DNA from 3 places in the Streptomyces sp. NPDC054047 genome. Region 1 is predicted to be linked to each of the others. Evidence: riboswitches for the same ligand, from Rfam matches in the RefSeq annotation. Region 1 holds a riboswitch; each other region holds the start of a gene.

The links. A riboswitch is a leader RNA that binds a small molecule or an ion and turns the genes downstream of it on or off. The one in region 1 is predicted to bind S-adenosylmethionine.
Region 2: another riboswitch for S-adenosylmethionine. It lies ahead of thrC (threonine synthase); the one in region 1 lies ahead of ACZ6ZP_RS24300 (putative leader peptide).
Region 3: another riboswitch for S-adenosylmethionine. It lies ahead of ACZ6ZP_RS02160 (aminotransferase class V-fold PLP-dependent enzyme); the one in region 1 lies ahead of ACZ6ZP_RS24300 (putative leader peptide).

Annotation. Positions count from the first base shown of each region.
Region 1 is NZ_JBVJKV010000006.1:412,351-421,879, reverse strand. It holds gene ACZ6ZP_RS24320 (hypothetical protein) at 1-574, shown strand, start outside; gene ACZ6ZP_RS24315 (LLM class flavin-dependent oxidoreductase) at 619-1,749, opposite strand; gene ACZ6ZP_RS24310 (NtaA/DmoA family FMN-dependent monooxygenase) at 1,764-3,188, opposite strand; gene ACZ6ZP_RS24305 (LLM class flavin-dependent oxidoreductase) at 3,211-4,488, opposite strand; gene ACZ6ZP_RS24300 (putative leader peptide) at 4,566-4,754, opposite strand; SAM riboswitch class IV at 4,804-4,919, opposite strand; gene ACZ6ZP_RS24295 (hypothetical protein) at 5,178-5,315, shown strand; gene ACZ6ZP_RS24290 (glutathione S-transferase family protein) at 5,391-6,122, shown strand; gene ACZ6ZP_RS24285 (beta-L-arabinofuranosidase domain-containing protein) at 6,110-8,941, opposite strand; gene ACZ6ZP_RS24280 (M13 family metallopeptidase) at 9,119-9,529, opposite strand, start outside.
Region 2 is NZ_JBVJKV010000012.1:141,329-150,857, forward strand. It holds gene ACZ6ZP_RS34695 (alpha,alpha-trehalose-phosphate synthase (UDP-forming)) at 1-1,189, opposite strand, end outside; gene ACZ6ZP_RS34700 (LAETG motif-containing sortase-dependent surface protein) at 1,290-1,619, opposite strand; gene ACZ6ZP_RS34705 (glucosyl-3-phosphoglycerate synthase) at 1,709-2,653, opposite strand; SAM riboswitch class I at 2,821-2,955, shown strand; gene thrC (threonine synthase) at 2,973-4,289, shown strand; gene ACZ6ZP_RS34715 (MoaD/ThiS family protein) at 4,400-4,675, shown strand; gene ACZ6ZP_RS34720 (cold-shock protein) at 5,100-5,303, shown strand; gene groL (chaperonin GroEL) at 5,642-7,267, shown strand; gene ACZ6ZP_RS34730 (ATP-binding protein) at 7,323-9,407, opposite strand.
Region 3 is NZ_JBVJKV010000001.1:457,221-466,749, reverse strand. It holds gene ACZ6ZP_RS02195 (L,D-transpeptidase) at 1-174, shown strand, start outside; gene ACZ6ZP_RS02190 (DNA-binding transcriptional response regulator) at 254-655, opposite strand; gene ctaE (aa3-type cytochrome oxidase subunit III) at 835-1,455, shown strand; gene qcrC (cytochrome bc1 complex diheme cytochrome c subunit) at 1,539-2,348, shown strand; gene qcrA (cytochrome bc1 complex Rieske iron-sulfur subunit) at 2,345-3,400, shown strand; gene qcrB (cytochrome bc1 complex cytochrome b subunit) at 3,397-5,028, shown strand; gene trpD (anthranilate phosphoribosyltransferase) at 5,166-6,230, shown strand; SAM riboswitch class IV at 6,305-6,421, shown strand; gene ACZ6ZP_RS02160 (aminotransferase class V-fold PLP-dependent enzyme) at 6,587-7,960, shown strand; gene ACZ6ZP_RS02155 (glycerate kinase family protein) at 7,912-9,117, opposite strand; gene ACZ6ZP_RS02150 (SLC13 family permease) at 9,141-9,529, opposite strand, start outside.

The DNA of each region.
Region 1 (9,529 bases):
CAGCGTCCAGTTCGCTCCCGGCACGACGTGTCAGGACTGGACGACGATCCCCGTCGGCCTCATCGACCAGGTGGACCTCCTGCGCCAGGTGCCCTGCGACGACCACACCCACAGCCTCGTCCAGCTCACGCTCAAGGACTCCGACTCCCCCGAACACACCGTCCTGGCCGCACTGCTGGCCCACTACGCGCGCGTCGGCGCCGCGCCCGCACCCTCGCCGTGCGGAGCACCGGCGCACACCCAGCCACCACCGCAGGGACCGCAGGCCCACCCGCAGGTCCAGCCGCAGCCGCCCCGCCGGCCCCGGTCACAGGGCCCAGGAGTCCAAGGCCCGGCGGTGACCCCCCTCACCTGGGGCGTCTCCCCTCAGGGCACACCTCCGCAGGGCACGCCCCAGGCCCAGGCCGCGTGCGTGGACGGCAGCTCAGCCTGTGTGAGCGACGGAAGCGGGGGCTTCACCTGCATGGCGTGCTGTTACGGCTACTGGCACGACATCGGCCCCTGCCTCTACGGCAAGTGGTTCGGCTGCAACGGCGTCAACTACAACGCGTACAACTGCTGGCCCATCGGCTGACCTGTGTCCGTCCGCCGGGCGGCGCCGCCCGGCGGACGGACACCTCACCCCCTGCGCCGCCACTCCTGGGCGAGCAGCTCGTAGGAGCGCACCCGGTCGGCGTGGCCGTGGGTGATGGTGGTGATGAGCAACTCGTCGGCGCCCGTGGCCTCCTGGAGCTGTTCCAGGAGGTCGGCGACGCGGCCCGGGGAGCCGGTGAACTGGGTTTCGGTGCGGTCCTCCACCAGCGCACGGTCCGCGTCGGTCCACACGTGCCGGCGCGCTTCTTCCGGCGTGGGGTACTGGATGGCGCCCTCGGCGGTGCGGATGCTGCGCACCCACGGGCCGTAGCCCGCGGCCAGTTCCCGTGCGGTCTCGTCGTCCTCGGCCACGACGACGTCCGCGGAGACGGTGACGTAGGGCTTGTCGAGTACCTCGGAGGGTTTGAACGCGGCGCGGTAGCCCTCCGCGGCCTCCAGCACCGTGCCGGGGCTGACGTGGTAGTTCGCCGCGAAGGGCAGGCCGTTGCGGCCCGCGACGTCCGCGCTCTGGCCGCCGCTGCTGCCCAGGATCCACACCTGGATGTCGGCGCCCTCGCCGGGCACGACATGCGCTTCGACGCCGTCCGCCGACCGGTAGGTTCCGGCGAGCAGCGCCAGGATGTCGTCGATCTGCTCGCCGTAGTCCTGCGCCTCGGCGTGCGGCTGCTGGAGCAGCTTGCGCTGCAGGGCGACACGGGGCGAGCCGAGCAGATGCTCGTACGAGAACCGCGGCGGGATGCGCAGCCCATTGGGGGCGCGGCCGTCGACCACGGGGGTCGCGGTCGGCGGCGCGGCGCCGGACGCTCCGGGCGGTCGGCCACCGGAGCGGCCGAGGCCCAGGTCGAGGCGCCCGGGGTGCAGCGCGTCGATCAGGCCGAACTCCTCGACCGTGGACAGAGCGGTGCGGTGGCCGAGCTGTACGGCGCCTGCCCCGAGCCGGATCGTCGAGGTCGCGGCGGCGGTGAGGGCGAGGACGACCGCGGGCGAGGTGCCGGCCACGCCCGGGTTGAGGTGGTGCTCGGCGAACCAGTAGCGGGCGTAGCCGAAACGCTCGGTCTGCCGGGCCAGGTCGATGGAGTTGTGCAGCGCCCCGGCCGCCGTGGAGCCGGTCGAGATCGGCACCAGGTCGAGGACGCCGAGAGGGATGGCGGGCATGGTGGGTGGTCCTCTCAGTGGTCGGCGGAGACGGGCTCGGGCAGGCGCGCCTCGGGGGCCGTGCGCGCCCCGGCGTCGGGGTGGGCCAGGCCGAGGTGGTCGCGCAGGGTGGCGCCCTCGTACTCCGTGCGGAACACGCCGCGCTCCTGGAGCAGCGGCACCACGGTGTCGGCGAAGGCGTCGAGACCGCCGGGGGTGATGTGCGGGACGAGGATGAATCCGTCGGACGCGTCGGCCTGGACGAAGGAGTTGATCGTCTCGGCGACGGTGGCCGGGGAGCCGACGAAGGACTGGCGGTTGCCGGTCTCGATGACGAGGTCACGGATGGACCACTTGTTCGCGGCCGCGAGCTCGCGCCACTCCCGCGCGACGGCCAGCGGATCGCGGTACATCCGCACCTGGGCGCGGCCTCGGGCGATGGTGTGCTCGCCGATGTCCGGGTCGATGTCGGGCAGCGGGCCTTCGGGGTCGTACGCGGAGAGGTCGCGGTTCCAGACGAACTCCAGGTGCTTGATCGCGGTCGCGCCGCTGACCTGCTTGCGCCGCACCTCGCGGGAGAGTTCCTCCGCATCGGCGTCCGTATCCCCGAGGACGAAGGTCGCGGCGGGCAGGATGAGGAGCTGGTCGTGGGTGCGGCCGTGGCGGGCCAGGCGGCCCTTGACGTCCGTGTAGAACTCCTGGCCCTCCTTCAGCGTGCTGTACCGGCTGAAGATCGCGTCCGCGCCCGCCGCCGCGAACTCGCGCCCCTCCTCCGAGTCACCGGCCTGGAAGACGACCGGTCGGCCCTGCGGGCTGCGCGGGACGTTGAACTGCCCGTGGATGTCGAAGTGTTGGCCCTGGTGGACGAAGGCCCCTGCCTGGGCGTCGCGCAGGAAGGTGCCGGACTCCTGGTCGGCGACGATCTCGTCCCCGCTCCAGGAGTCGAACAACTCGTTCGCCGTGCCGAGGAATTCCTTCGCCCTGGAGTACCGCTCCTCCTGCGGGAGGAATCCGCCGCGGCGGAAGTTCTCTCCGGTGAAGGCGTCCCAGGAGGTCACCACGTTCCACGCGGCGCGCCCGCCCGACAGGTGGTCCAGGCTGGCGAACTGGCGGGCCACTTCGTAGGGCTCGTTGAAGGTGGAGTTGATGGTGCCGGTCAGGCCGAGGTGTTCGGTGACGGCGGCCAGCGCGCTCAGGACCGTGAAGGTGTCGGGCCGTCCGACGACGTCCAAGTCGTATATTTTTCCGCCCTGTTCGCGCAGCCGCAGTCCCTCGGCGAGGAACAGGAAGTCGAACTTGGCGCGTTCGGCGGTCCGCGCGAAGTGCGCGAAGGAGCTGAACTCGATGTGGCTGCCGGCCTCCGGGTCGCTCCACACGGTGGTGTTGTTGACGCCGGGGAAGTGGGCCGCGAGGTGGATCTGCTTGAGCGGCTTGTCCCGCTCGCCCTGTGTCCTGCTCATGACGGGGTTCCTTCCTTCCGGGTCAGGCGGTGGCGGAGGCAGCGGCGGCGTAACGGCTTGCGGGGCGGGTGAGGCCCAGCAGACCGCGCAGGGTGTCGGCCTCGTACGCGCGGCGGAACGCGCCGCGGCGCTGGAGCTCGGGCACCAGGCCCCGGGTGATCGCCGGGAGGTCGTGGCCGACGCCGGCGGGGCGCAGCCGGAATCCGCTCAGCCCGGCCTGATGCAACTCCTGCAGCAGGTCCGCCAGTTGGGCGGGCGTGCCCGTGAACACCCGTGCGTCGCTGGTGTACGGGTGACCGGCGAGGGCGTCCAGACGATCCCGTCGGGCCACGGCGGCGGCCGGGTCGTCGTCGAGGAACACCACCAGGTCGCCGAAGAGGTGCAGGGGCTCGTCGGAGCGCCCGGCCGCGTCCTGTTCGGCGCGGACCGCCGTGACGACGGCGCGTGCGTGCCCGGCGTCGCGCGGGGTGACGTATCCGATGTCGGCGGAACGGCCGAGCAGCCGGAACGGCGCTTCGGTCGGGGTCTCGTGGGCGAGCGCGCTGACGACGGGACGCCCCTGCGGCGGCCGGGGTGTGATCGAGGGGCCCTTGACGCTGAAGTGCTTGGACTCGAAGTCGATGTAGTGCAGCTTGTCGCGGTCGATGAAGCGGCCGGTGGCGGCGTCCCGGATCTCCGCGTCGTCCTCCCAGCTGTCCCAGAGCCGGCGCACGGCCTCGATGTGGTCGGCCGCCTCGTCGAAGAGGTCGAAGGTCAATTCCCGTACGTCCGGCCTGCCGAGGTCCTCGACGGCTTCGAGGGCGGGAAGCGTGCGGCGCCCGAAGTGCGCGGCCTCGTTGCGGCGTGCGGACACCTGCACCCGTACACCGGCGCGGCCCTCACTGACGTAGTCGAGCGTGGCGATCGCCTTGGAGATGTGGAAGGGCTCGGTGTGCGTGGCCACCACGGTCGGCACCAGCCCGATATGGCTGGTCAGCGGGGCGACACGGGCGGCGATGAGGACGGCGTCGAGCCTGCCTCGCACCTGATCCGTGCGTCCGTCGGGCTCGGTGAAATGCGAGGACTGGAGCCCGAGCGCGTCCTCGATCGTCACGAAGTCGAGCAGGCCGCGTTCGGCCTCGGTGACGAGGTCGGCCCAGTACCGGGCGGTGAGCAACTCCCTTGGGCGGGCGTCCGGTTCTCGCCAGGCGGCCGGGTGCCAGCCCGCGCCGTCGAGCGCGACGGCGAGGTGCAGCCCGGCGGAGGGAGCGGAAGGAGCGGAAGAGGGCAGCGAAGATGAGGGTGAAGGTGATGACGACACGAAAGGTGTGCCTTCCTGATCGACCGTACGAGAACACCGGCCCCTCGGTTCCGAGGGTGCGGCGGCGGGGTGACGGGTCAGGAACGACAGAGCGCGCCGGCGACGCGCTGCAGGTCGATGTGCGGCCGGGAGTACAGATGCACCTGGCGGCTCGGGGCGATCACCGGGACGCGCGGCACGAAGGACACGGGCGACATGGACGGCGCGGACGGCGCGGACGGCTTGGGCGGCGTGGGCTCGGACGACACAGCTGACGCACGTGGCACGTCCGTCACCTCCACCCTTTCCGGCTCGGCGGGCCCCGGGGCCTCGCCGGTCTCGCGCTTGCGGAGCCCTGGATACGGGCACCGCCTGGTCCTCACCTGGAGCACCCCGCCGCGAGGGAGGGTTGCCGGTCAGCAAGCCAGGGCTTGACGCTGACGCTCATAACCTGCTCGGGACGTTACGTGAGGCCGTTGCGGTGCGCAATGCCCGTGGATCATGGGCGTGCTCACATCGCCGGACGCGCCTCGCCCTCCGTCCCCGTCAGGGACAACCGCCGGGCCACTCCTTCTGTTCCGCTCCGGCGCCAGGAGTTCCGCCCGGAGTTGCCTGGGCCTTCTTGACGGCGCCGGGCCCCCGCGCCCAGACTTCCGGGGACGGTCACGTTTTCCCGGACACAACGGGCCTCGACGGCAAGGCTGGTGGACATGACCAGGGCGGTTGGTGAGAGCGGCAGCACCCAGCGGCCCCTCCTGTCCGCGCCCCGGCCCCGCCCCCGCGTCCTGACCAGGCGTCTGCACATCGACCTGCTGCGCGTGTGCAGCGCGTCGATTCCAGCGCTCTGACGTCACGCGGAAGAGACGCCCCCGGCGCCGTGCGCACGGCCCGGTCGGCGCGCCCCCTCAGCTGTCTGGAGAGCCATGCCCGAGATCACTGCGTCGCACCGTTCCCGCACGCCTTCCCCGGAGGATTCCCGCTCCCCGAGCGGCGTCTGTCCCCCACCGATCCGCAGCCGCATCGGCGCCGCCCTGGCGGGCGGCTTCTATTCGGCCCCCCACCGCTACCACCTGTACCTCTCGGCGGAATGTCCCCGCTCCCTGCGCGTCTCGATCACGCTCGACCTCCTCGGACTCAGGGACGCGGTCACGACCACGCTCCTGACACCGGACACCGCCCCGGCGGCGCTCGAAGAGCTGCACCGCTGCTACGAGGCCACCGAGCACCACTTCGACGGCCCGCTGACCGTCCCCGCACTGTGCGACCGATGGAGCGGGCACGTCGTCAGCAACCACACGCCCGACATCCTGGGCGACCTCACCGACCGCCTCGCCGCGCACGGCAACGGCCCGCTGCTCGCCCTGCGCCCACCGGCCCTGGTGACAAGGATCGACGCCTGGCACGAACTCCTCGCCGCCCCGCTCACCCCCGCGACGCTGGACCGCCTCGACCACCGCCTGGCCTCCCACTCCTACCTCGTGGGCGACGAACTCACCTCGGCGGACGTCGACTTGTGGACAACGCTCGTCCACCGCGCCCCGGAAGCGACGGAGGCCACCTCCCCGTACCCCCACGTGCGTACCTACGTACGCCGCCTCCACGAGCACCCGGCCTTCTATGCCAACCACCCTCGCCCCTGTGGTCACCGCGCGTAGGACGCCTCCCGTGCCGTGCGCACCACCTTCCTGCCCTCCGCCGCGCTCAGCCGGCCTGCGCCCACCCAGGAGTCCACGGTCGTCTGGGCGTGCTTGACCAGCGCGCTCTTGTTCCTGAAGGGAGCTGCCGACCAGATCGCGTCGAGGAGCGTCGTGCCGCCCGGGCCCGTCGGGTTGGTGACGCCGGAGTCGGTCGTGCCGAAGACCACCGTCCGTTGGGACCGCTGGAAGTAGGCGTGTGTCGGGTCCTTCGTGCCTTCGGAGAAGGGGGCGAGACGGATGCCGTCGAGCGTGTAGTGCAGCGGCCGGCCGGTGACCGGCGTGAGGGTGGGCAGCAGGTCGCCGGAGAGTGCGGCGTTGCGGTAGAGGCCGAACCGGAGGTAGGTCCTGGCGCTGTCGCGGGCCACGAGATGGACCGGTCCGTAGAACAGGGCCTGGATCTCCGGCTTGTCGAGGGTCTTCTCCACCCGCAGCCGGAAGGGGATCGAGACCCGGACGGTGTCCCCGTCGCGCCAGGTGCGGGAGACCGACAAGTAGCTCCCCGGAGCCGGATCGGCCTTCACCCTGCTGCCGTTTACGGTCACGGCGAAGCCGTCGCTCGCCCACGCCGGTACGCGCAGCCGCAGGTCGAAGGCGGCCGCGGAGCCCCGGACCGTGAGCGTCGCGCCCTGTTCCCTCGGGTAGTCGGTGGCCTGCGTGACCGTGACACCCTTCTCCCTCCAGGTCAGTGTGGAAGGGCTGTAGAGGTTGACGTACAGGGCCGATCCGTCGGCTTTCTGGAAGTAGACCGAGTCCTGGTACTTGGTGGCGCTCTCCATGCCGGTGCCCTCGCAGCAGGTCGTTCCCGCCTTGGGCGTGTAGTCGCGTACATGGCCCGGAAGCAGGCCGATGAAGTACGTGACGAGCGGCTTCTCCGCGTCGGCCTCGTCCTGCTTCGAGCCCAGGACCTGGTTGTACAGGGCCCGTTCGTAGTAGTCCATGTACGCGGGGTCCTGCTCGTGCAGGAACAGCGCCCGGCTGAGCTTGAGCAGGTTGTACGCGCAGCAGGTCTCGGCGGTGGTGTCGCTCAGTGTGCCCGCGATGACGCCGGGCGCCTTCCAGAACTCTCCGGTGCTGGTGCCCCCGATGCCGTACATGCGGGTGGGGACGACCATGCCCCAGAAGTTCTTCGCGGCGGTGAAATAGCGCCGCTCGCCCGTCTCGTCGTACAGCCGCAGGAGTCCGGTGAAGATGGGGATGTGCTGGTTGGCGTGCAGCCCGTCGAGGATGTCGTCGCCCGCGGCGCACGCGTCGATGAGCTTGTCGAGGTCGAAGAGGCGGGCCAGAGCGAGGTGTTCGGCCTTGCCGGTGATGGCGTACAGGTCGCAGATCGCCTCGACGATGCCGCCGAACTCGCCGCTGGAGAAGATGCCCCACATGCGCTGCCGGGTGCTCGCGGGCAGTTTGGACAGGCGGGAGTGCATCCAGTCGCACAGGCCCGACGCCAGGTCGAGCGCCCGGGGGTCGTCCGTGTGGAGGTACGCGTCGAGGACGCCCCGCAGAATCTTGTGCGCGGTGTAGTACGGCGCCCACACGACGGTGTAGTCGCCGCTGGTCATCGACTCCAGGGCGATGAACTGCGTCTCGGGGTACGCCGCGAGGAACCCCGGGTGGCTCGGTCCGCCCCAGGTGCGCCGCAAGGTGGCGCGCCGCCCGCGGCCGGAGCCGTCGGCGAAGGAGGCACCACTGGTCTCGTCGAAGGCGTACGAGGCCAAGTCCCCCGCTCCGGCCGGTGACCCGGCGGCAGGCACCTCCTGAAGTCCGGCGATCTCGCCGGCGGTCAGCGCCCGCGACCAGAGGTTGACCTCGTCGAACACTCCGGCGAAGACGGGGTCGGCCGCGAAGTGGGAGCGGCCGAGCCAGTTGTTCTTCAGGGAGCCGAGGGCGGCCGGATGGAGGGTCATCGCGGTGTTCGCCGCGACCGCGGTGCCGTTGACGTAGAGCGTGCCGGTGGCGCCCCGGATCGTCACGGCCACGTGGCTCCACTCGTCCAGGGCCAGCGGTGCGGTGCCGTTGATGCCCTGCTCGCCGCCCGGTCCGTTGGACGTGATGGCGAAGCGCGGGACTCCTTCCGAGGTGCGGGCGGCGAGGTAGAGGTAGCGGCTCGCGTCGTTGCCGCAGTCCAGGATGCGGGTCCAGGCGGCGTCGTGGGTCGGCTTCACCCAGGCCGAGAGGGTCACGTCCGTGGCGCCGCCGAGGACGCCGGAGGGGAGATCGACGTACTGGCAGGAGCCGCGGACGTTCTCCGCGGCGGTGCCGAACCTGCCGGGGACGCTGAGGACGTTCGGGTCGTGGCGGAGGGCTTCCCGCACCTGTGTCAGCGCCTCGACCATGGAGCGGATCTTGTCGGCGTACGCCTTCTCGCCCGTGCTGCCGTAGGCCTGGGCGAGCATGGTGAGGAAGTGGCCGGTGTAGTGGCCCCGGAGGTTCCCGTTCGCCTCGCCGTCAAGGCCCTCCCACCCGCCGGGGGCCACCGCGCCCCGGGTGGAGAGGCCCGCGTTGGCGCGGAACACCTGGAGCAGCCGGTCCACGTCGTAGCCCCGGCCGTGGTCGAGCATCAGGGCCCGCTTGGCGGCGAAGACGCCCTTGCGCAGCGCCACGTCCTTCAGCGCGAACGGCTGCGCCGTCCAGCTCGAAGGGGTGGCGGCCCGCGCACCCGCCCGCACCACGGATCGCGGAGCCGCTCCCGCCCTGCCTGCCGCGAGGGACGGGATCACCGGCGCCGCCGCCGCGAGAGCTGCGGCACGGAGGACGGCTCGTCTGGCGGGTGCAGGGCCCATGGTGCCTCATTCCGACTCATTGATGTTCGATATACCGGACACAGTTCGGATTACCGACCAAGAAAGTAGGAGTGCGGCGAAGGGCACGTCAATGCTTCTGTCAGGATCCGACGATCAGCGGCCGACAGAGCAGGAATGACCGGCGGCCGCGGCAACAGGGCCGCGACCGCCGGGCGTTCACCAGATCCGGACGCGCTCCGCCCGGTCGAGCCAGAGACCGTCGCCCTCCGCCGTCCCGAACGCCTCGTGGAACTCGTCGAGGTTCCGGACGATGTTGGCCCGGAACTCGGGCGGCGAGTGCGGGTCGATCGTGAGGTACTGCTGCTCCTGCTCCTTGCGGCGCTTGGTGCGCCAGCAGTAGGCCCAGTTCATGAACAGCCGCTGGGAGCCGGTCGTGCCCTCGCTCGTGGGCATCGGCTCGCCGTTCAGCGCGATCTTGTACGCCGTGTGCCCGATGGTCAGGCCGCCCAGGTCGCCGATGTTCTCGCCCACCGTGAGCGAGCCGTTGACGAACTCACCGGGCAGATTGCGCGGCGAGAAGGCGTCGTACTGCTTGACCAGCGCCTTCGACTTCGCCTCGAACGCGGT
Region 2 (9,529 bases), on a different contig from region 1:
AGCCCTCGTCCGAGACCACCGGGACCTCCTTGGCGACCAGGTTCATCCCGTCCCGGATGGGGTTCACCAGCGCCACGTCCGCCAGGCGGTACGCGGCCAGCGACCGCGCGAAGTCGTCCTTCACGTGGAGCACGACCGGGGTCCAGCCCTCCACGCCGTACTCGGCGTTGATCTCGTCCGCGAGGGTCTGGACCGACGCCGTGTACTCGCGGTACACCGCCAGGTCCTGCCGCGAGGGGTACGCGAAGGCCACGTGCACCACCCGCTCCCGCCACTCCGGCCGCGAGGCCAGCAGCTCCCGGTAGGCCAGCAGGCCCCGCACGATGTTCTTCGAGAGCTCCGTCCGGTCCACCCGGACGATCACCTTCCGGTCGCCCCCGCCGCCCACCTGCTCCCGCAGCGCGACGAGCCGCTCCTCCACGTCCGCCCGCCGCGACCGCTCCCGCAGGAAGTCCGCGTCCGCCCCGAGCCCGTGCACGCCGATGCGCGTGCCCGACGTACCGCCGACGACCGCGACGCAGCACTCCGTGAACGCGTCCGCCCAGCGCCCCGTCAGGAACGCCGCCCGGTCGGCGCCCAGGATGCCGCGCAGGAGCTGCTCCGCCACGTCGTCCGGCAGCATCCGGAAGTAGTCCACCGGGGCCCACGGCGTGTGCGAGAAGTGGCCGATGCGCAGGTCGGGGCGGAGTTCGCGCAGCATCCCCGGCACCAGCGCCAGGTGGTAGTCCTGGACCAGGACCGCCGCGCCGTCCGCCGCGCTCTGTGCGAGCGCCTCGGCGAAGGCCCGGTTGTAGGTCTCGTACGACGCCCACTGCGCCCGGAACTCCGGTCCGAAGGCCGGTTCGAGCGGCGTCTGGTAGAGCATGTGGTGGACGAACCACAGGACCGAGTTCGCGATTCCGTTGTAGGCGTCGGCGTGCACGCCCTCGTGCGAGCCCGCGTCGATGTCCAGCATCCGTACGCCGGGCTCACCGACCCCGCGCCGCACGGCCTCCCGGTCGCCGTCCCCCAGCGCCGCGCAGACCCACAGGGCCGATTCACCGTCGGATTCGCCGATCGCGCTGAGCCCGGAGACGAGTCCGCCGCCGCCCCGCTTGGCCGTCAGCTCCCCGTTGTCCTCCAGGGCGTACGTGACGGGGCCGCGGTTGGACGCGACGAGGATCTGTGCGGCGGCGTGCTCGGAGACCATGTGCCGAACCTAGCCCTTCGGGGGAGGACTCAAACGTACGGCCGGGCCCACGGCGGGCCCGGCCGTATACGTTCAAGGAATCAGGGCCCGGCCGCACCGGCTACCGGTCCCGCCTGTAGTCCCTTCTGCTCCTGGCCGCTGCCACCGCCAGCGCGCCCAGGGTGCACAGGGCGATCGCGAGCCCCGCGTACAGCATCGTGTCCGAGTCGCTGCCGGTGTCGGCCAGTTCACCCCGGGTGCCCTGCTGTCCCACGGGCTCGCGCTGCTCCTGCCGCGGGACGGTCCGGGCCTGCACCCGCCGCGGTCGGCTGTCGCCGTCCTGGATGCCCTCGCCGTTCGCGGCGGTGGCGCGGCGCGCCACCACGTCCGCCGCCGCGGCGGGCGCGGTGGCCGCGCCGAGCGCTCCTGCCGTGAGGGTGGCCGTCGCCATGGCCACGGCACCGACGCGTCGCGCGCTTCCCATTACCTGTCTGAGCCACATAAGTGGGGAATGTAGACAAAATGCCCGGTCTGGGGTGGTTACGCCACGCGGCGGGCCGCGTACTCCGCGATGTCGGCCATCGGTGGCCGCTCCTCCGTGTCCACCGCATGGGTGCGCGGCTCGAACCCCCGCTCGCCCCGTTCGAACTGGATGAGCTCGGGGCGTACGAGATGGCCGCGCGCGAGCCGCAGCTGCGCTGTCCGGTAGATCGCCGCCGCCATCCGGCCGAGCGCCTGCCCGTCCTGGTGCCGGTGCTTGCGCACGCCGACGTCGACCTGCGCGAGCGCGTCCAGGCCCACGGTGTGCAGTGCGTCGACGAGCAGGCCCAGCTCCACTCCGTAACCGACGGGGAACGGCAGCCGCTCTAGGAGGGACCTGCGTGCCGCGTACTCGCCGCCCAACGGCTGGACGAACCCCGCCAGTTGGGGCCAGTGCATGTTGAGCAGCGGGCGCGCCATCAGCTCGGTGACCCGGCCGCCCTGACCTGCGGCTGAGGCCAGCGGGCGGTCGTACATCGCCTTCACGAAGTCCACGTCGGGCTCGGTCAGGAGCGGGCCCACGATGCCGGAGACGAAGTCCGCCGAGAACTCCTTCAGGTCCGCGTCGACGAACGCGACGATGTCACCGCCGGTCACCAGGAGCGAGCGCCACAGGACCTCGCCCTTGCCGGGCACGGCCGGGATGCGCGGCAGGATCGCGTCCCGGTGCACGACCCGCGCGCCCGCCTCCCGCGCGACCTCGGCCGTGCGGTCCTTCGAGCCGGAGTCGATCACCACGAGCTCGTCGACGAGGGGGGCCTCCTCGATCAGCTCACGGCGGATCGCGGCGACGATCTCGCCGACCGTCTCCTCCTCGTCGAGCGCGGGCAGGACGACACTCACCGAGGCTCCCGACGCCCGTTTGGCGGCGACGAGTGCGCTGAGCGGACGGTCGGCAACGGACCAGGAACGCCTGGTCAGCCAGCGCTCGGCCTCTTCCAGCACGGGTGGCTCCTCCTGTGTGTGGCCTACATGTGATCCATCTCGCGGTTCGGACGACTATCTCAAGGGTCCAGGCCGTCGGTTACAGTCTTGAACAACGCGGATGACCATCGCATGTCGGGGTCATCGCGCGACAAATGCCCGGAGCCCCTGAAGCCCCGGCGCCATACCGCTCATCCAGAGGGGCAGAGGGATACGGCCCGTTGAAGCCCCGGCAACCATCCCGCCGACCGCGCACGCGAGGTCTCGGTGGGGAAGGTGCCAATTCCGTCTCGTGACGAGATGCGTCACGGGGAAGATGAGGAGAAAGGGCCTCGCCTCCATGGCTGCGCAGACTGTCGCAACGAACGAAACCACCTCTTCGACCCCCTCCAGCAGTGGGTCCGTGGATCTCGGCCCCGCGTCCGGCCTCTCTTGCCGCGAGTGCGGCGAGCTCTACGCCCTCGGTCCGATCTTCGCCTGCCAGGCCTGTTTCGGCCCGCTCGAAGTGGCGTACGACCTGCCGACCGGTGACCCCGAGGCGCTGAGGAAGCAGATCGAGTCCGGCCCCGACAACATCTGGCGCTACGCGCCGCTGCTGCCCGTCCCCGCGGACGTGGCCGAGAAGCCGAACATCAACCCCGGCTGGACCAAGCTGGTCAAGGCCGACAACCTCGCGCGCGAACTCGGCGTCGAGCAGGGCAAGTTGTTCGTCAAGGACGACTCCGGCAACCCGACGCACTCCTTCAAGGACCGTGTTGTCGCGCAGGCCATCGAGGCGGCGCGCGCCTTCGGCTTCACCACCCTGTCCTGCTCCTCCACCGGCAACCTCGCCGGTGCCGTGGGTGCCGCGGCGGCCCGCGCCGGCTTCCGCTCCTGCGTGTTCATCCCGCACGACCTGGAGCAGGGCAAGGTCGTCATGGCCGCGGTCTACGGCGGCGAGCTCGTCGGCATCGAGGGCAACTACGACGACGTGAACCGCTTCTGCTCCGAGCTCATCGGCGACCCGCTGGGCGAGGGCTGGGGCTTCGTGAACGTGAACCTGCGGCCGTACTACGGCGAGGGCTCCAAGACGCTCGCGTACGAGATCTGCGAGCAGCTGGGGTGGCAGCTGCCCGACCAGCTGGTCATCCCGATCGCCTCGGGCTCGCAGCTCACGAAGATCGACAAGGGCCTGAAGGAACTCATCCAGCTGGGTCTGGTCGAGGACAAGCCGTACAAGATCTTCGGCGCGCAGGCCGAGGGCTGCTCCCCGGTGTCGACCGCCTTCAAGGCCGGGCACGACGTCGTACGCCCCCAGAAGCCGAACACGATCGCCAAGTCGCTCGCCATCGGCAACCCCGCCGACGGGCCGTACGTCCTGGACATCGCGCGTCGCACGGGCGGTGCGGTGGAGGACGTGAACGACGAGCAGGTCGTGGACGCGATCAAGCTTCTCGCTCGCACGGAAGGGATCTTCGCGGAGACCGCGGGCGGCGTGACCGTGGGCGTCACGAAGAAGCTGCTCGATGCGGGGCTCATCGACCCGTCGCTGACCACGGTCGTGTTGAACACCGGTGATGGGCTCAAGACCCTCGACGCCGTTGCCGAGACGTCTCAGGCGACGGCGACGATCAAGCCCAGCCTTGAGGCGTTCCGCAGCGCCGGGCTCGCCGGCTAGCCGCCGCAGGGCCCGGCCGCCGTCGCCGACGGACGGTCGTGGTCCGTCCTCGCGCAGTTCCCCGCGCCCCTTGCAGGGGCGCTTCCTCCCCGCATCAAGAGGTGAACCCCATGAGCGTCAAGGTCCGCATCCCCACCATTCTCCGCACCTACACCGGCGGCCAGTCCGAGGTCGTCGCCGAGGGCGCGAACCTCAGCGAGGTCATCGCCGACCTGGAGAAGAACCACGCCGGCATCGCCGCCCGCGTCCTGGACGACCAGGGCAAGCTGCGGCGCTTCGTGAACGTCTACGTGAACGACGACGACGTCCGCTTCGAGCAGGGCCTGGAGACGGCCACGCCGGACGGTGCCGGGGTCTCGATCATTCCCGCCGTCGCGGGTGGTTGATCCTTTAAGGAAATACCCTGCGTAATTGCTGTTGCCCCCTCCGCGAGAGAAGTGGAGGGGGCAATTCCATGTGGTTGAGCGCGGTACAGTTGGGAAGCGAGCTTCCCCGTTTGTGCCCAGCGCATATACGAAGTCGCCCTGAGGGCGACAAGAAGTAGCCAAAGTGCACTGCCCATTTGCCCTTTCCGTGGCATTTGTCTGGCCCGAGTTGCCCTGAATCCCGGTGAATTCTCCGCATATTCCCGATCAGGCGTGCCCAGAATTCTCGTCCGATTGACCTGTTGCAGAGGGCAGTTGGACAGATACATTCAGCCGCGGTCGACGCGTTCCGGCGCACGCCTCCACAACCCATTGGGGGGGTGAGGTCTGACCCGGGTCCGCGAAGTGCGGGTCCGTGCAAGGGCCAGTAATAGGGGAGTTAGGCATGGCTCAGGGCACCGTCAAGTGGTTCAACGCGGAGAAGGGGTACGGCTTCATCGCGGTCGACGGTGGTGCGGATGTTTTCGTCCACTACAGCGCGATTCAGATGGACGGCTACCGCACCCTTGAAGAAGGTCAGCGAGTGGAGTTCGAGATCTCGCAGGGCCAGAAGGGTCCGCAGGCGGACATGGTCAAGCTCGCCGTCTGATCTCGGCGCGATCGGCCAGCGACTTAGCGAGTGACGAGGGGCCCGCATCCCGACAGGGGTGCGGGCCCCTCGTGCGTCCCGGGGCTCGTGCCCCTCAAACGTCGCCGGGGCACGCGCCCCTCGTACGTCGGGGATCCGTAAGAGGCGCTTGCACTCGCAGGGGTCGAGTGCTAATCATTGGGCTTAGCACTCTCTGAGTGAGAGTGACAGAACTTGGATCGGGTCGGTGAGGCTCGCAGGCCGGGTGGGGCAAGGAACCACAAGGCTTGCAGGCCGTCCGTCGCGGGCGCTGGCGCGATCCGGAAGCATGCCACCCCTGTCCGGGAGGACCACTTCACATGGCCAAGATCATCGCGTTCGACGAGGAGGCACGGCGCGGCCTCGAGCGCGGCATGAACCAGCTCGCCGACGCCGTCAAGGTGACCCTGGGCCCCAAGGGTCGCAACGTCGTCCTCGAGAAGAAGTGGGGTGCCCCCACGATCACCAACGATGGTGTTTCCATCGCCAAGGAGATCGAGCTCGAGGACCCGTACGAGAAGATCGGCGCCGAGCTGGTCAAGGAGGTCGCGAAGAAGACGGACGACGTCGCCGGTGACGGCACGACGACCGCGACCGTCCTGGCCCAGGCGCTGGTCCGCGAGGGCCTTCGCAACGTAGCCGCCGGTGCCAACCCCATGGCCCTCAAGCGTGGCATCGAGAAGGCCGTCGAGGCCGTCTCGGGCGCCCTGCTCGAGCAGGCCAAGGACGTGGAGACCAAGGAGCAGATCGCTTCGACCGCCTCCATCTCCGCCGCCGACACCCAGATCGGCGAGCTCATCGCCGAGGCGATGGACAAGGTCGGCAAGGAAGGCGTCATCACCGTCGAGGAGTCGCAGACCTTCGGGCTCGAGCTTGAGCTCACCGAGGGCATGCGCTTCGACAAGGGCTACATCTCGGCGTACTTCGCCACCGACATGGAGCGTATGGAGGCGTCGCTCGACGACCCGTACATCCTGATCGTCAACTCGAAGATCTCGAACGTGAAGGACCTCCTTCCGCTCCTCGAGAAGGTCATGCAGTCCGGCAAGCCGCTGCTGATCATCGCCGAGGACGTCGAGGGCGAGGCCCTGTCGACCCTGGTCGTCAACAAGATCCGTGGCACCTTCAAGTCCGTCGCCGTCAAGGCTCCGGGCTTCGGTGACCGCCGCAAGGCCATGCTCGGCGACATCGCCATCCTCACCGGTGGCACCGTCATCTCCGAGGAGGTCGGCCTCAAGCTGGAGAACGCCGGTCTCGACCTGCTCGGCCGCGCCCGCAAGGTCGTCATCACCAAGGACGAGACCACGATCGTCGACGGCTCCGGTGAGAGCGACCAGGTCCAGGGTCGCGTCAACCAGATCCGCGCCGAGATCGAGAACTCGGACAGCGACTACGACCGCGAGAAGCTGCAGGAGCGCCTGGCGAAGCTCGCCGGCGGTGTTGCGGTCATCAAGGCCGGTGCCGCGACCGAGGTCGAGCTCAAGGAGCGCAAGCACCGCATCGAGGACGCCGTTCGCAACGCGAAGGCGGCCGTCGAAGAGGGCATCGTCGCCGGTGGTGGCGTGGCCCTCATCCAGGCCGCCGCCGTCTTCGAGAAGCTTGAGCTCGAAGGTGACGAGGCCACCGGTGCCGCCGCTGTGAAGCTGGCCCTCGAGGCCCCGCTGAAGCAGATCGCGGTCAACGCCGGCCTCGAGGGCGGTGTCGTCGTCGAGAAGGTGCGCAACCTGACCGTCGGCCACGGCCTGAACGCCGCGACCGGTGAGTACGTCGACATGATCGCCGAGGGCATCCTCGACCCGGCGAAGGTCACGCGCTCTGCCCTGCAGAACGCCGCGTCCATCGCCGCGCTGTTCCTCACCACCGAGGCCGTCATCGCCGACAAGCCGGAGAAGGCGGGCGCTGCCCCGGCCGGCGGCGGCATGCCGGGCGGTGACATGGACTTCTGATCCCCTGCGGATCAGCGGTTCATCGCTTCACGCGAACCGAGGGCGGCACTCCTTCTCACGAAGGGGTGCCGCCCTCGGGCGTTGCCAGGGCGTAGGCGATGCCGTCGTCGATGTCGGTCTCCAGACCCTCGCGGAAGGCGGCTTCGTACGCCGCGTCGCCGATGGCGTCGCGGATGCGCCGCTCGCAGGCCTGGCGGGTGGCCATGAGCTCGGGATCTCCCATCCGGGCGACGCCGCTGGAGCGCCACAGGACGTCGGAGATGCCGAGCAGCCGCCCGGTCTGCTCCGGGTCGGCCATGGCCGAGGTCAGTGCGTCGATGCTCATGGCGGCACCGAAGACGTCGTGGAGCCGCCATTTGATCGACAGGGCGTCACGGGCGTGCCGGGCGGCCGAGGCAGGGTCGCCGTTGCCCAGTGCCACCCTGGAGAGCATGTAGAAGGCGAAACTGCGCATCCACTGCTCGCCGTGCCGCTCGCACTCCTCGCGCAAGGTGTCGGCGCTCTCGGTGGCCCGTTCGAACTCGCCCAGATGGAGTTGGGCGTACGTCACGACAGAGAGCACGAAGAGCTTGATGGCGGGAGAACCGCCGCCGCAGTCGGGGGCGCTGGGCCTCTGTGCGAGAAGGCCGAGCACCCCTGCCGGCTGCCCGGTCAGCACCAGCTGGACCCCTTCGAGGTAGAGAGCGGCGTCGGCCGCCGCCGGATCGTCGATCCGGTCCGCCAGCGGCGTGCAGAGGTTCGCCAGCCGGTCGGAGGCTTCGAGGTCGCCCTGCATGAAGGCCACCGCCCCGCAGGCCCACAGGGCCCAGAAGCGTTCCGGTTCCGGGACCGGGTCGGGGGCCTTGGCGAGGGCCCGGTCCAAGTAGTGGCGGCCTTCGCGCTGGAAGCCGCAGCAGAGCCAGAAGAACCACAGACCGCCGGTCATCTCCAGGCTGTCGCGCGGGTCCGGGTCGGCGAGACAACTCTCCAGCGCCGTACGCAGGTTGGCGTGCTCGGCGGTGCACCGCTCGTACCACGACACCTGGTCGGGGCCGACCCAGTCCCGGCTGCCGGTGCGGACCAGCCAGCGGTAGTAGTCCCGGTGCCGCTGCGCGAGGCGCTGTTCCTCGCCGAGATTTCGCAGCCACTCCGCGCCGTACTCGCGGACGGTGTCCAGCATCGAGTACCGAAGCCCGCGCGGGGTCTTCACCGCTTGCAGGAGCGACTTGTCCACCAGCGCGGACAGCAGCCCCCCGATCTGCCCGCTGCCGAGCGGGCCGCCGGCGCAGACCAGTTCGGCCGCCTCCTGCTCGAAGCCGCCGGCGAAGACGGAGAGCCGGGCCCAGGCGAGCCGCTCCGGAGGGGTGCACAGTTCGTGGCTCCAGCCGATGGCCGTGCGCAGTGTCCGGTGCCGGGGGTCGCTCTCGCCGTGCCAGGCGCCGGACGCGGGGGAGGCGAGTGTCTCGAAGCGGGTGTGCAGGCGCTGCCGGAGTGCGTCCAGGTCCATCTCGGGCAGGCGGGCGGCGGCCAGTTCGATGGCGAGGGGGATGCCCTCCAGACGCGCGCAGATCTCCGCCACCGCCGTGCCGTCCTCCTCGGTGACGCCCGCGCGTTCCATGAACAGCAGGGCCGCGTCGGACAGTCGCGTGCCGTGGCCGTCGACGGGCAGCGGGGGCACGACGATCGCCTGTTCGCCACGGAGGGTCAGGGGGCGGCGGCTGGTGGCCAGGACGCGTACCCCCGGGGCCGCGGTCAGCAGGGTTCGTACGAAGTCGGCGCAGTCGGCGGCCAGGTGTTCGCAGCAGTCCAGGATCAGCAGCAGTTCCTTGTCGGCCAGCCAGTCGGCCACCACCTCGATCGCGGGCCGGGTGCTCTGATCGGCGAGCCGCAGGGCTTCGTACAGGGCGAGCGCCATCAGGGCAGGCCGGCTCAGCTGGGCGAGGTCGACCAGCCACACCCCGTCGGGGAAGTCCTCCCGCAGTTCGGCTCCGGCGCGCTGTGCGAGGCGGGTCTTGCCCACGCCGCCCACGCCGGTCAGCGTCACCACGCGGGCGTCGGCCACAGCCAGGGCGACGGCCCGCAGTTCGGGCCCGCGTCCGACGAAACTCGTTGTCTCGTCCGGCAGGTTGCCCACCTGCCGGCCCTGCCCGGATTTCCACATGCTGGCCTCCCCGTCCGGCCGCTCACCCCTGGGGGCCTCTTCCGGCCCCGCAGCCGCTGCTTCCCGCCGCCTGAGTCTGCTCTCCGTCACGGTCCCGGGCGTGCGGATGTCGTGAGATGCCT
Region 3 (9,529 bases), on a different contig from region 1:
GGCGACATCGTGAAGGTCGTCAACAGCTACGGCGCGGACATGGATCCGTTCGGCAACGGCTTCGGCGACTGGAACGTCGACTGGAAGGACTGGCGGGACGGCAGCGCCCTGTTGGGCGGCGCCAAGGACGGCCCCACGGCCGTCGACGCGGCCCGGCTGCGGCCGCAGGTCTGATCGGCCGCAGGACACCCCGAGAAGCGACGAGAGGGGCCCGTGCGTCCGCGCGGGCCCCTCTCGTGCGCCAAGTGCCGCGTCAGGCCTGGACGGCCAGCCTGTGGCGCAGCAGAGCGGCCAGAGAGTCCGCGAACTCGACCGGATCGACCGGAAGGGTCACGGCGGCCTCCGCGCGGCTCCAGGTGGCCAGCCAGGCGTCCTGCGGGCGTCCCATGAGCAGGAGCACGGGCGGGCACTGGAAGATCTCGTCCTTGAGCTGACGGCAGACCCCCATGCCGCCGATGGGGGTGGCCTCGCCGTCCAGGACGCAGACGTCGATGCCGCCCCGGTCGAGTTCCTTGAGCACGGCGGGCAGCGTCGCGCACTCGATGAACTCGACCGCGGGAACGTCCGCCGCCGGCCTGCGTCCGGTGGCCAACCGGACCTGCTCGCGGGTGCTCGCGTTGTCGCTGTAGACCAGCACCGTGGCGGTCGGCTGCATTGTTCCTCCGCTTCGTTGAGGGGCTCTCGGCCGGGGACCGATGCGCGGATGCTACTCCTCCGGACACCCCGTCAACAGCGGTTCGGACAGCCCTTCGATGGGCCATACGGGCAGGACACACCCCACAGACACTCCGAACGGCACCCCCCGGGGTGAGGGCGGGATAAGCGACCGACATAATGTCGGTCGTGGCGACAGCAACGACAGTAGATACCGGGCACGCGCACCCGCCGGTCAATCGGCCGAACCTCACCAGCGTCGGAACCATCATTTGGCTGAGTTCCGAGCTGATGTTCTTCGCGGCCCTCTTCGCGATGTACTTCACCCTGCGATCGGTGACAGGTCCTGAGCACTGGAAGGAAATGGCGTCCGCGCTGAACTTCCCGTTCTCGGCGACGAACACCACGATCCTGGTGCTCTCCTCCCTCACCTGTCAGCTCGGCGTCTTCGCCGCCGAGCGTGGTGACGTGAAGAAGCTCCGGATGTGGTTCATCGTCACCTTCATCATGGGTGCGGTCTTTATCGGCGGTCAGGTGTACGAGTACACCGAGCTGGTCAAGCACGAGGGCCTCTCGCTCTCGTCCGACCCGTACGGCTCGGTCTTCTACCTGACCACCGGCTTCCATGGCATGCATGTGACAGGCGGGCTCATCGCCTTCCTGTTGGTCCTCGGCAGGACGTATGCGGCCAAGAGGTTCACCCATGAGCAGGCGACCGCAGCCATCGTCGTGTCCTACTACTGGCACTTCGTCGATGTTGTCTGGATCGGTCTCTTTGCCACGATCTACATGATCAAGTAAACGGGGCCGGGCTCAGCCGGGCCCGACGTTCCGAACTCATTCCAGAAGCATCGACGCAGAAGATCCTGACACCGGGGTAATCCGTGAAAAAGCTCTCCGCACGACGACGCCACCCGCTGGCGGCGGTCGTCGTACTACTCCTCGCGCTGGCGGCCACCGGGGGGCTGTACGCCGCGTTCGCACCCGCGGACAAGGCGCAGGCCGACGACACCGCCCAGTCCCTCGCCATCGACGAGGGCAAGAAGTTGTACTCCGTGGGCTGCTCCAGCTGCCACGGAACCGGCGGTCAGGGGTCCTCCGACGGTCCTAGCCTGGTGGGCGTCGGCGCAGCCGCCGTCGACTTCCAGGTCAGCACCGGCCGTATGCCGCTGCAGCAGCCGGGCGCCCAGGCGCCGAAGAAGAAGGCCATCTACAACCAGGCCCAGATCGACCAGCTCGCGGCGTACATCGCCTCGCTGGGCGCGGGCCCGACCATCCCCACCGCGAAGCAGTACAGCCCGGACGGGGCGGACATCGCCAAGGGTGGCGAGCTGTTCCGCACCAACTGCGCGCAGTGCCACAACTTCACCGGTGAGGGCGGCGCGTTGACGAAGGGCAAGTTCGCCCCTTCGTTGGAGGATGTCTCCCCGAAGCACATCTACGAGGCCATGCAGACCGGCCCGCAGAACATGCCGTCCTTCCCCGACACGATCATGCCGGAGAAGAACAAAAAGGACATCATCGCGTACCTCGACGCGGTCAACGGCGAGCAGACCGAGAGCCCTGGCGGTCTCAAGCTGGGTGGCCTGGGTCCGGTCAGTGAAGGCCTGTTCGGCTGGATCTTCGGTCTCGGCACGCTGATCGCGGTCGCCGTGTGGGTCGCCGCTCGGACCGCAAAGGCCAAGAAGTCATGAGTAGCCAAGAGAATCCAGAAGAGAACCTGCCCAGCGTGCAGGAGACCGAGCACGGCTCGGTGGCGGTAGCGGACGAGAACCCGTTCGCCGACCCGGGCCTTCCGCCCCATGAGCATCGTGTCCAGGACATCGACGAGCGGGCCGCCAAGCGGTCCGAGCGTGCGGTCGCCTTCCTGTTCACGCTCTCGATGCTGGCCACGATCGGCTTCATCGCCTCGTACGTGGCGTTCCCGGTCGACAAGCGCGTCTTCATCTGGCCCATCGGCCACATCAGCGCGCTGAACTTCTCCCTGGGCATGACCCTGGGCGTGGCCTTGTTCTGCATCGGCGCGGGCGCGGTCCACTGGGCCCGCACCCTGATGTCCGACGTGGAGGTCGCCGACGAGCGGCACCCCATCGAGGCCGAGCCCGAGGTCAAGGCCAAGGTCATGGCCGACTTCAAGGCCGGTGCCGCGGAGTCGCAGTTCGGCCGGCGCAAGCTGATCCGCAACACGATGTTCGGCGCGCTCGCCATGGTGCCGCTCTCCGGCGTCGTCCTGCTGCGTGACCTCGGTCCGCTGCCGGAGGACAAGCTGCGGCACACCCTGTGGTCCAAGGGCAAGCTGCTCGTGAACATGAACACGAACGAGCCGCTGCGCCCGTCGGACGTTCAGGTCGGCTCGCTGACCTTCGCCAAGCCCGAGGGCCTGGAGGAGCACGATCACGACTTCCAGAAGGAGATCGCCAAGGCGGCCCTGATGATCGTCCGGATCCAGCCGGACAACATCAAGGACAAGCAGGAGCTCGAGTGGTCGCACGACGGTGTCGTCGCGTACTCCAAGATCTGCACCCACGTCGGCTGCCCGATCTCCCTGTACGAGCAGCAGACGCACCACGTCCTCTGCCCGTGCCACCAGTCCACCTTCGACCTCTCCGACGGTGCCCGAGTGATCTTCGGCCCCGCCGGTCACGCGCTGCCGCAGCTGCGGATCCGCGTGAACGAAGAGGGCTACCTCGAGGCGCTCGGCGACTTCGCTGAGCCCGTCGGTCCTGCTTTCTGGGAGCGCGGATGAGCACTACGACGACTGATACGCGTAAGAAGGAGGCGCCCGCCGGAGAGCGGGTCGCCGACTGGGCCGACGGTCGCCTGGGGATCTACTCCCTGGCCAAGGCCAACATGCGCAAGATCTTCCCGGACCACTGGTCCTTCATGCTCGGTGAGATCTGCCTCTACAGCTTCATCATCATCATCCTCACGGGTGTGTACCTGACGCTGTTCTTCCACCCGTCGATGAACGAGGTGGAGTACCACGGCAGCTACATCCCGCTGCAGGGTCAGCTGATGTCCGAGGCGTTCAACTCGACCATGCACATCAGCTTCGATGTGCGCGGTGGTCTGCTGATCCGGCAGATCCACCACTGGGCGGCGCTGATCTTCCTCGCGGCGATGTTCGTGCACATGATGCGCGTCTTCTTCACGGGTGCCTTCCGCAAGCCCCGCGAGGTCAACTGGGTCTTCGGCTTCCTGCTGTTCGTCCTGGGCATGTTCACCGGCTTCACCGGTTACTCGCTCCCCGACGACCTGCTCTCCGGAACCGGTGTGCGCTTCATGCAGGGCGCCGTCCTGTCCGTGCCGGTCGTGGGCACGTACCTGTCGATGTTCCTGTTCGGCGGGGAGTTCCCCGGCGGCGACTTCGTGGCCCGGTTCTACTCGGTGCACATCCTGCTGCTGCCGGGCATCATGCTCGGGCTCGTTGTGGCGCACCTGATCCTGGTCTTCTACCACAAGCACACGCAGTTCGCGGGTCCCGGCAAGACGAACAAGAACGTCGTCGGCATGCCGCTCCTGCCGGTCTACATGGCGAAGGCCGGAGGCTTCTTCTTCCTGGTCTTCGGTGTGATCGCGGCCATCTCGGCGATCGCCACGATCAACCCGATCTGGGCGCTCGGTCCCTACCGTCCGGACCAGGTCTCCACCGGAGCCCAGCCCGACTGGTACATGGGCTTCTCCGAGGGTCTGATCCGTGTCATGCCGGGCTGGGAGATCAACGCCTGGGGTCACACGCTCGTCCTGGGCGTGTTCATCCCGCTGATCATCTTCCCGCTGGTCCTGGTCGCGATCGCGGTCTACCCGTTCATCGAGTCCTGGGTCACCGGGGACAAGCGCGAGCACCACATCCTGGACCGCCCGCGCAACGTCCCGACCCGAACGGCCTTCGGCGTCGCGTGGATCACCTGGTACTTCGTGCTGCTCGTCGGTGGTGGAAACGACCTCTGGGCCACGCACTTCCACCTGTCGATCAACGCGATCACCTGGTTCGTGCGCATCGCCTTCTTCGTGGCACCGGTCCTCGCCTTCATCGTCACCAAGCGGATCTGCCTGGGTCTGCAGCGGCGCGACAAGGACAAGGTCCTGCACGGCCGCGAGTCGGGCATCATCAAGCGCCTGCCGCACGGTGAGTTCATCGAGGTCCACGAGCCGCTCAACCAGGAGCAGCTGCACACGCTCACCGCGCACGAGCAGTACGCGCCGCTCGAGATCGGCCCCTCGGTCGACGAGAACGGCGTCGAGCGCAAGGTGTCGGGTTCGCAGAAGCTCCGGGCCAAGCTCTCGAAGGGCTACTACGGGGAAGACGGTCAGATCCCCAAGCCCACCACCGAGGAGTACAAGGAGATCACGAGCGGCCACGGCCACCACTGATCGTCTGACGCTCCGACCAGAGATCGCCACGGCGGGAGCCCCGTCCATGCATCCAGTGCATGGACGGGGCTCTTTGCCGTTCCCCGAGCTGGATAAGGTGTTCCTGTCCCATGCCTAGACGAACCCAGGAGCGGCAGATGAGCGCTGTGACCCCCGCAGGAGGCAACACCGCGGCGGCCCGTTCCTGGCCCGGTGTACTGAACGGGCTGCTGGAGGGGCGCGACCAGAGCGCCGAGGACACGGCCTGGGCCATGGACCGCATCATGCGGGGCGAGGCCACCGACGCTCAGATCGCGGGCTTCATGGTCGCGCTGCGGTCCAAGGGCGAGACCGTGGAGGAGATCTCCGGCCTCGTACGCACGATGTACGAGCACGCCAATGTGATCGAGGTGCCGGGGCAGACCGTCGACATCGTCGGCACCGGCGGTGACGGCGCCAAGACCGTCAACATCTCCACGATGTCCGCGATCGTGGCCGCGGGCGCGGGCGCGAAGGTCGTCAAGCACGGCAACCGCGCCGCGTCCAGCGCGTCGGGCGCCTCCGACGTCCTGGAGAAGCTCGGGGTGAACCTGGAGCTGCCGCTGAAGCGGGTCGTCGAGGTGGCCGAGGAAGCGGGGATCACCTTCTGCTTCGCGGTGAAGTTCCACCCGGCGCTGCGGCACGCCGGCGCGGCGCGCAGCCAGCTGGGCATCCGGACCGTCTTCAACGCGCTCGGTCCGCTCACCAACCCGGCCAAGGTGCGGGCCCAGGCGGTCGGCGTCGCCGACCCGCGGATGGCGCCGATCGTGGCCGGGGTCTTCGCCGAGCGCGGGAACTCCTCCCTCGTCTTCCGCGGCGACGACGGCCTCGACGAGCTGACGACCACCTCGACCTCCCGGGTCTGGGTCGTGCGGGACGGCGCCGTGCGCGAGGAGGCCTTCGACCCCCGGGACGTCGGCCTCGACCTCGTCCCCGTGGAGGCGCTGCGGGGCGCCGACGCCTCGTACAACGCCGAGGTGGCGCTGCGCCTCCTGGACGGCGAGGGCGGCCCCGTGCGGGACGCCGTGCTGCTCAACACGGCGGCGGCCCTGGTGGCCCTCTCGCCGGGCGACGGCACCCTGGTGGAGCAGATCGGCGCCGGTATCGAGAAGGCGGCGCAGGCGATCGACTCCGGGTCCGCGAAGCGGGCCCTGGAGCGCTGGGTGGTGGCCAGCAACAGCTGAGTGTGGCGCACACCGCAGTCCGGATGCCGGACTGCGGTGTGCACCGGGAAGATCGTGTGGCAAGATGCTGCGCAGGTCATGAGTGACAGCGATTAGGCCCCGGCTCGCTGTCCGGCAACCCTCCGTCCGTGGCGGGGTGCCCCGGGTGAAGACCAGGCCGTGGACAGCAAGGTCCGTGGCAAGCGCGGACCCCTGCGAACCCTGGGGTCCTGGTCCTCAAGGGAGCAGTCTCGTGAGCAAGCGAATGCGATAGGGCTTCCCGGCCCCTCTTCCGCACCCCCTTTTTCTCTTCGTCACTGCAGCGCCGTACGAGCGCCCTTGCAGTGAACTCGCCTGCCTTCCCACGGGAGTTCGCCATGTCTGTCTCCATCGCTGCCGCCGACCAGACCCTCTGTGCCGCCCCGCTGCCCGTCCTCGGCCGTGACGTCACCGTGCCGCTCGTGACCGGCGGCGAGGTGACCTACGCGGCGCTCGACTACGCGGCGAGCGCCCCCGCGCTGCAGCGGGTGTGGGACGACGTGGCCGCGTACGCGCCGTACTACGGCAGCGTGCACCGCGGCGCCGGGTACCTCTCGCAGCTCTCCACCGACCTGTTCGAGAACAGCCGCGTCACGGTCGCCGAGTTCCTCGGCTGCCGCGAGGACGACCAGGTCGTCTTCACCCGTTCGACCACCGACTCGCTCAACCTGCTCGCCGCCGCGCTGCCCGCCGACTGCCAGGTCTTCGTCTTCGAGACCGAGCACCACGCCTCGCTCCTGCCCTGGCGCGACGCCCGCGTGACGTACCTGAACGCCCCGCGCACCGCCGACCAGGCCGTCGCCACCCTGGAGCGCGCCCTCGCCGACCGCGACCCCTACGGCCCCGCCCTGGTCTGCGTGACCGGTGCCTCGAACGTCACCGGTGAGCTGTGGCCGGTCAAGGAACTCGCCGCCGCCGCCCACGCGCACGGCGCCCGCATCGTCCTGGACGCCGCGCAGCTCGCGCCCCACCACCCGGTCTCCATCAGCGAGTTGGACGTCGACTGGGTCGCCTTCTCCGGCCACAAGCTGTACGCGCCCTTCGGCTCGGGCGTCCTCGCGGGCCGCTCCGACTGGCTGCGGGACGCCGAGCCCTACCTCGCGGGCGGCGGCGCGTCGCGCAAGGTCGCGCGGCGTACGGACGGCGGCGTGGACGTCGAGTGGCACGACACCGCGGCGCGGCACGAGGCCGGTTCGCCGAACGTCATCGGCGTGTACTCGATCGCCTCCGCCTGCAAGGCGCTGACCGAGGCGGGCTTCGACGAGCTCGTCGCCCGTGAGCGCCACCTCATCGCCAAGGTCCGCGAGGGCCTCGCCGATGTACCCGCCGTGAAGGTGCTCTCGCTCTTCGGCGACGACGCGCCGCGCGTCGGCGTCATCTCCTTCGTCGTCGAGGGCTGGAACAGCTCGCACTTCGCCGCCGCGCTCTCCGCCGAGTACGGCATCGGCGTACGCGACGGTCTCTTCTGCGCCCACCCGCTGGTGCGCACCCTGCTCGGCAGCGACCCGCAGACCCAGGGCGAGTGCGGTGCCCCCGAGGCCGCGCCCGGCGAGAAGTCGCTGAACGCGATCCGCGTGAGCTTCGGCGCGGGCACCCCGGACGAGCACGTGGAGCGCTTCGTGCGCGCCGTCAAGGAGCTGGTGGCGGACGGCGCGCGCTGGAACTACCGCACGGAGGACGGGCGTTGCGTTCCGGACACCACCACCGCCTGAGCCTTTGAGACCGGCAGCCGGGTGCCGATCTGGATCATCCGCAGGGCCCGCTCGGTCGCGTCGGTGAGGAACTCACCGCCACGCCCGAGCGCCTCGGTGAGCGAGACCGGCGCGGGCAGGATCGCGCTGTAGGCGTCCACGCCCACCGCCCGGACGTGGTGCGCGCCCTGGCCGATCGTGCCCGCCAGGACCAGGACCGGACGGCCGAACCGCTTGGCGCGCCTGGCCACTTCGGCCGGGATCTTGCCGCGCGGCGTCTGGTGGTCGAGGGCGCCCTCGGCGGTGACGACGAGATCGGCGCGGGCCAGGCGCGCGTCCAGGTCCAGGTGGTCGAGCAGCACGTCGAAGCGGGGGAGCAGCTGGGCACCGAGGGCGGCGAGACCGGCGCCGAGGCCGCCGGACGCGCCTGTTCCGGGGCCCAGGGAGAGATCCGCCGTGACGTGCAGGTCGCGCCTCAGGACGTGCGCCCAGTGCTCGAGGGCCGCCGCGAGCTGTTCGACCTGGGTGGGCGTCGCGCCCTTCTGGGGGCCGAAGACACGGGCGACGCCGCGCTCGCCGGTCAGGACGTTGAAGGGGTTGCAGGCGACGCGGATCTCGGTGTCCTTCAGGCGCGGGTCGAGGCCCGAGGGGTCGATGCGGCTGAGACGGGTCAACTCCCGTCCGCCGTGAGGCAGTTCCCAGCCGTCCGCGTCCAGGAGCCGGGCACCGAGGGCCTGGAGCGCCCCGGCGCCCCCGTCCGATGTGCCGGAGTCGCCGCAGCCCACGAGGATGCGGCGGGCGCCCGTGTCGAGCGCGGCACGGATCAGCTCGCCCACGCCGTACGTCGTCGTGGCGCCGGGGTCGCGCAGATCGCGCGGGACCAGCGAGAGCCCGGCGACCGCGGCCATCTCCACCACGGCGACGCCGGACGGAAGCAGCGCGAAGTGGGTGCCGACGCGCTGGCCGACGGGGCCGGTGGCGGGCAGTGCGACCAGGCGGCCGCCGCCGGTGGTGGCCAGGGCGCGCGCGGTGCCCTCGCCGCCGTCCACCAGGGGGATCAGATCGGTCTGTGCGTGCGGGACGACACGGCGTACTCCTTCGGCGATGGCCTCGGCCGCGGACTGCGCGGACAGGGACTCCTTGAAGCCGCTGGGGGCGATGGCGAAACGGGTCAGCATGGGGTCTCCAGTGCGGGCGGGGATCAGCGGACGGGTACGCCGAGCAGCGGCCAGAGCGCGACGGCGAAGAGCAGGACGAGCGCGGCGGTCAGCGGTGCCAGGACCGCGGAGAGGCGCAGCAGGTCGCGCGGGGTGTAGGTGGGGGTGTCCGGGATGTCGGCGAAGAGTGTGACGGGCTTCGCGGACGCGGGCAGGGTGTGGCAGAAGCCGGCCGCCGCCGTCGAGGCGAGGGCGGCCGCGACCGGGTTGACGCCCGCTCCGACGGCCGCCGCGACGACCAGCGGGGCCAGGACGGACGAGCGGGCCGAGCGGGACTGGAGCATCAGGTGTGCGGCCGTGCTGACCGCGACGACGACGGTCAGGAAGAGCCAGGGCGGCACATCGAGGGGCACCCCGCCCACCAGCCACTTCG